2 linked regions of the Variovorax paradoxus genome follow. The main gene of each other region encodes a partner of the protein of the gene in region 2 in a complex. Links are inferred from orthologs where the notes say so. Each region holds a gene or a part of one and is shown on either strand. Other genes may lie near its edges.

Evidence for each region.
Region 1: the proteins of NWF24_RS24525 (region 2) and dnaN are in contact, whole or in part, in a solved structure (PDB 1OK7), measured with the Escherichia coli proteins. The link is inferred for Variovorax paradoxus from one-to-one orthologs.

The regions. Positions count from the first base shown.
Region 1 is NZ_CP102931.1:6,893,617-6,896,661, forward strand. What follows is about bases 103-3,045. They hold dnaN (DNA polymerase III subunit beta), read right to left. Parts: upstream 2,156-3,045; coding sequence 1,049-2,155; downstream 103-1,048. Other genes in these bases: gyrB (DNA topoisomerase (ATP-hydrolyzing) subunit B), read right to left, coding at 103-914; dnaA (chromosomal replication initiator protein DnaA), read right to left, coding at 2,245-3,045. Outside these bases: more of gyrB, read right to left, coding at 1-102. UniProt on the Escherichia coli protein: Confers DNA tethering and processivity to DNA polymerases and other proteins. Acts as a clamp, forming a ring around DNA (a reaction catalyzed by the clamp-loading complex) which diffuses in an ATP-independent manner freely and bidirectionally along dsDNA.
Region 2 is NZ_CP102931.1:5,184,711-5,187,600, forward strand. The notes cover bases 1-2,788. They hold NWF24_RS24525 (Y-family DNA polymerase), read left to right. Parts: upstream 1-691; coding sequence 692-1,885; downstream 1,886-2,788. Other genes in these bases: NWF24_RS24520 (YiiX family permuted papain-like enzyme), read left to right, coding at 1-572; NWF24_RS24530 (TIGR02117 family protein), read left to right, coding at 1,893-2,576; NWF24_RS24535 (purine-nucleoside phosphorylase), read right to left, coding at 2,587-2,788. Outside these bases: more of NWF24_RS24535, read right to left, coding at 2,789-2,890. UniProt on the Escherichia coli protein: Poorly processive, error-prone DNA polymerase involved in translesion repair and untargeted mutagenesis. Copies undamaged DNA at stalled replication forks, which arise in vivo from mismatched or misaligned primer ends.

The DNA of each region.
Region 1 (3,045 bases), 1.7 Mb from region 2 along the record:
ACTTCGACGCCGATGTGCGTGCCGGGGATGCCGCCGTAGGTGTCGGCCGGGCGCTCGCCCTCTGCGTAGAACGAGTTCGGGTGCAGGACGGTCTTGCCTTTGTTGATGAACTCCACGAAGCCGCGCACGCCGCCGGCGCCGGAGAAGTCGTCTTCCTTGCCGGTGCGCTCGTCCTTCAGGCGGATGCGCACGCCGTTGTTCAGGAAGCTCAGTTCGCGCAGGCGCTTGCTGAGGATCTCGTAGTGGAAGTCCGAGTTCTCCTTGAAGATCTGCGTGTCGGGCAGAAAGTGCACCTCGGTGCCGCGCTTGTCGGTGTCGCCGATGATCTTCATGGGCGAGACTTCGACGCCGTTCACCGTCTCGAGCAGGCGGTTCTGCACGAAGCCGCGGCTGAATTCGAGTTCGTGGATCTTGCCTTCGCGGCGCACCACGAGGCGCAGCATCACGCTCAGCGCGTTCACGCAGCTCACGCCCACGCCGTGCAGGCCGCCCGAGACCTTGTAGCTGTTCTGGTTGAACTTGCCGCCGGCGTGCAGTTCGGTGAGCGCAATTTCCGCAGCCGAGCGCTTGGGCTCGTGCTTGTCGTCCATCTTCACGCCGGTCGGGATGCCGCGGCCGTTGTCGGTAACGGAGATCGAGTTGTCGCTGTGGATGGTCACGACGATGTCGTCGCAATGGCCGGCCAGCGCCTCGTCGATGGAGTTGTCGACGACTTCGAACACCAGGTGGTGCAGGCCGGTGCCGTCGGAGGTGTCGCCGATGTACATGCCGGGGCGCTTGCGCACGGCTTCAAGCCCTTCGAGGATCGTGATGGAGCCTTCGCCGTAGCTGGTGTCGGGGGCCACGGTGTCGATCTCGGGGATGTAGACGGGCTCGGTGTGGGGCACGTCGGGCTTGTTTTCTTCAGCACTCATTCGGATATTCCTCTAACTCTCACGGCATTCACGTGATATTTCGGGCTCTCAAAAGCTCAATTCGCAGCCTCTTGAAAGCGCAAACCCGCGGAGGGCCGCGGGCTGTATGCGCAAGGCGCTGTGTGGTGTGTTTTCTAGATACGCATCGGCATCACGACGTACTTGAAAGATGCGTTCTCGGGGATGGTTAACAAGGCCGAGCTGTTGGAGTCGGCAAGGTCCAGCTTGACCATGTCCTGGTCCATGTTCGACAGCGCGTCGATCAGGTAGGTCACGTTGAAGCCGATTTCGATGGCGTCGCCGCCGTAGTCGATGTCGAGCTCGTCCTGGGCTTCTTCCTGCTCGGCGTTGTTCGACGCGATGCGCAGCGTGCCCGGCTCGATGTTCAGGCGCACGCCCTTGAACTTCTCGCTGGTCAGGATGGCGGTGCGCTGCAGGCTGGCCAGGAGCGGCGCGCGGCCCAGCGTGACGGTGTTCTTGTGGTTCTTCGGGATGACGCGGTTGTAGTCGGGGAACTTGCCCTCGACCAGCTTGGTGACGAACTCCATGCCGCCGAAGCTGAACTTGGCCTGGTTGTTCGCGAACTGCATCTCGATGGCGCCTTCGGCGTCGGACAGCAGGCGCTGCATTTCGAGCACGGTCTTGCGCGGCAGGATGACTTCCTGGCGCGGCACTTCGACGTCGAGCGTGGCCGACGAGAACGCCAGGCGGTGACCGTCGGTGGCCACCAGGCTCAGCTGCTTGCCTTCGGCAACGAACAGGATGCCGTTCAGGTAGTAGCGGATGTCGTGCACGGCCATGGCGAACGACACCTGCGAGAGCAGGTCTTTCAGCGTTTTTTGCGGCACGCTGAACACGGGGCCGAAATTGGCGGCTTCCTGCACCAGCGGAAAGTCTTCGGCGGGCAGCGACTGCAGCGTGAAACGGCTCTTGCCGCCCTTGAGCACCAGCTTGCTCGCACTCGATTCGAGGCTCACGGTCTGGTCGGCCGGCATGGTGCGCAGGATGTCGATCAGCTTGCGCGCGCCGATGGTGGTGGTGAAGTTGCCTTCGTCGCCACCGAGCTCGGCGGTGGTGCGGATCTGGATTTCGAGGTCGCTGGTGGTCAGCTGCAGCTGGCCGCCGGTCTTGCGGATCAGCACGTTCGCCAGGATCGGCAAGGTGTGACGCCGCTCGACGATGCCCGCCACCGACTGCAGCGCGGCGAGGACTTTGTCTTGGTTTGCCTTCAAAACGATCATGTCTTCTTCCTCTTCTCTATCTCTTTGAATCAGCTTGTAAGACGCCATTCTCCGCTGTCGCGAGGGGCACCCTTGATGACATTCGGCGGTCAGCCCTTGAGCGTCTGCTCGAGCACGTGGAGCTGCTGGTTGAGCTCGGTGAGCTGCTGGCGCTCGCCCGAGATCTTGCGCACCGCGTGCAGCACCGTCGTGTGGTCGCGCCCACCGAACAGCTCACCGATTTCCGGCAGGCTTTTCTGCGTGAGCTCCTTGGCCAGGTACATCGCGATCTGCCGCGGCCGCGCAATGCTGGCCGGGCGTTTCTTGCTGTACATGTCGGCGACCTTGATCTTGTAGTAGTCGGCCACCGTCTTCTGGATATTCTCGACGGAGATCTGCCGATTCTGGATCGACAGCAGGTCGCGCAGCGCCTCGCGCGCCAGGGCGATCGAGATCTCCTTCTGGTTGAAGCGCGAATACGCCAGGATCTTGCGCAGCGCCCCTTCGAGCTCGCGCACATTCGAGCGCACGTTCTTGGCGACGAAGAAGGCCACTTCTTCCGGCATTTCGGCCGATTCGGCACGTGCCTTGTTGATCAGGATGGCCACGCGCATTTCAAGCTCGGGCGGCTCGATGGCCACCGTGAGGCCCGAATCGAAGCGCGAAACCAGGCGTTCGTGGATGTCCGCCAGCCCCTTCGGATAGGTGTCGCTGGTCATCACGATGTGCGACTTCTTGGCGAGCAGGGCCTCGAACGCGTTGAAGAACTCTTCCTGCGTCCGGTCCTTGTTGGCGAAGAACTGCACATCGTCGATCAGCAACAGATCGAGCGAGTGGTAGCGCTCCTTGAACTCATCGAAAGTCTTGCGCTGATAGGCTTTGACCACATCCGAGACGAATTGCTCGGCGTG
Region 2 (2,890 bases):
TCCTGTCCTCCAGCGCCAGCCACGCGGCGGCGTTGAAAGACGGCGACATCATCTTCCACACCTCGCGTTCGGCGCAGAGCATCGCGGTGCAGCGCGCCACCGGCTCGCGCTACAGCCACATGGGCATCGTGCTGTTGCGGGGCGGCAAGCCTTATGTGTTCGAGGCGGTGTCGACGGTGCGCTACACGCCGCTTGCGCAATGGACCGCGCGCGGCAACGGCGGGCACTACGTGGTGAAGCGGCTGCGCAATGCCGACACGCTACTGACACCAGGCGCAGTGGCCAAACTGCGCGCGGGCACCTCTGACTTCGAAGGGCGGCCCTACGACCTGACCTTCGAATGGTCCGACAAGCGCATCTACTGCTCCGAACTCGTGTGGAAGCTCTACCAGCGCGCGCTGGGCGTGCGCATCGGCGAGCTGCAGAAGATCCGCGAATTCAACCTGGGCGACCCTGCGGTGCGCGCCAAGATGCGCGAGCGCTATGGCGACAAGGTGCCGATGGACGAGCCGGTGATCTCGCCGGTGGCGATGTTCGAATCGCCGCTGCTCGTGACCGTCGAAACCCGCTGACCGGATCTCCCCCGCACGGGCACACGCCGCCCGACCGCGAGACAATCGTGGCCGTGAGTTCACAGACCCAGCCACCGTCACCTGCGACACCGCCGATCCGCCGCATCGCGCACCTCGACATGGACGCCTTCTACGCGTCGGTCGAGCTGCTGCGCTATCCGCAGCTCAAGGGCCTGCCGGTGGTGATCGGCGGCGGGCGGCGGCGCGTGGACGAAGCCATCCGCAACCTGCCCGAGGGCGGCACGCTGGCCGACATTCCGGTCGAGTCCTTTCCGCTGCTGAAGGACTACACCGGCCGCGGCGTGATCACCACCGCCACCTACCCGGCGCGGCAGTTCGGCGTGGGCTCGGCCATGGGGCTCATGAAGGCGGCCAAGCTGTGCCCGCAGGCCATCATCCTGCCGGTGGACTTCGACGAGTACCGGCGCTATTCGCGCGCCTTCAAGAACCTCATCCTGGAGGTCGCGCCGCTCATGGAAGACCGCGGCGTGGACGAGGTGTACATCGACTTCACCGACGTGCCCGGCGGCCAGCGCGACGGCGGGCGCTCGCTGGCACGACTGCTGCAAAAAGCCATCTTCGATGCCACCGGCCTGACCTGCTCCATCGGCGTGGCGCCCAACAAGCTCATCGCCAAGATGGCGAGCGAGTTCAACAAGCCCAACGGTATCTCCATCGTCTACGAGGACGATCTCGAATCGCGCATCTGGCCGCTGCCCTGCCGCAAGGTGAACGGCATCGGCCCCAAGGCCGACGAGAAGCTCAAGCGCTTCGGCATCGAAACGGTGGGCCAGCTCGCGGCGCGCGACCGCGACTGGCTCATTGCCACCTTCGGCAAGGCCACCGGCGCATGGATGCACGAGGTGGCCTGGGGCCGCGACAACCGGCCGGTGGTGACCGAGAGCGAGCCCGTGTCGATGAGCCGCGAGACCACCTTCGACCGTGACCTGCACGCGGTGCGCGACCGCGCCGAGCTGGGCGCGATCTTCACGCAGCTGTGCGAGCAGCTCGCCGCCGACCTGCAGCGCAAGGGCTACGTGGGCAAGACCATCGGCATCAAGCTGCGTTACGACGATTTCAAGATCGCCACGCGCGACCAGACCATCGACCGCTTCACGGACGACGCGAAGACCATCCGCCACACGGGCGGTCTGTGCCTCAAACGCGTGCCGCTGGAGCGCCCGCTGCGCCTCCTGGGCGTGCGCGTAGGCGCGCTGGCAAAGGCGGGCAGCCCCGAGGCGCTGGCGCCCGCCGGGGCCGGTGCGCATCGCGCCGCGTCGGAACCGGCGGCGACCACCGCGTCGCTGTTCTGAACACGCCATGGTGAAACGCTGGCTGCGGCGCATCGCCTTCACGCTGCTGGGCTTCGTTGCGCTGGTCGGCCTCTACGTGGCCACGGCCTGCGTGCTGGTGTTCTGGCCGGCCAATGCGAAGCCATCGAACGATGCAACCGCCGACGTGCAGGCCTGGGTGCTGAGCAACGGCGTGCACACCGACTACGTGTTCCCCATCCGATCGGCCACCGTCGACTGGCTGCAGGTGTTCCCGCTGAAAGACTTCAAGGCGCCACCGCCCGATGCCGAGTTCATCGCCATCGGCTGGGGCGACCGCGAGTTCTACCTGAACACGCCCACCTGGGGCGACCTGACGGCGGCGCGCGCCTTCGGGGCTCTGTCGGGCGGCAACCGCGCGCTGATGCATGTGAGCTACCTGCGGCGCAACCAGCTGGGGCGCGGCGCCTACAGCCTGCCGCTCTCGCAGGCGCAGTACGCGCAACTGGCCGGCTACGTGCGCGCCACGCTGCCCTCGGGCCAGGCCACGCCCATTGCGGGCGCGCACTACGACAGCCAGGACGCCTTCTACCAAGCCGAAGGCGGCTACAACCTCTTCGAGACCTGCAACACCTGGACTGGGCGCGGTCTGCGGCGCTCGGGCGTCACCGTCAGCCGCTGGACGCCCTTCGACTTCACGGTGACCTGGCACCTGAAGCCGGCACGGCCCTGAGCGACGAAGCTCAAGGCTTGGGCACGCCGGCCGACCACTGCGGCCAGTTCGCAACGATGTGATCGACCACGCGGCTGCCCACCAGCTCGATGTTTTCCACCGTCTCGGCAAAGCCGCCGGCCGTTTCGCCCGGTGCAGGGTCCAGGTGCTGCAGCGTGGTTTCCTTCGGGCTGCCCTGGTCGAAGTTGACGGCGCCGCGCAGGCTCATCACGCGGTCGGTGCCGTGGGTACGCTTGATCACGAGGGTGATGGCGGCCGCTTCCATTTCGGTGATGACGTAGTCGTCGGCACCGTAGAGCTTGGCGATGTACTGC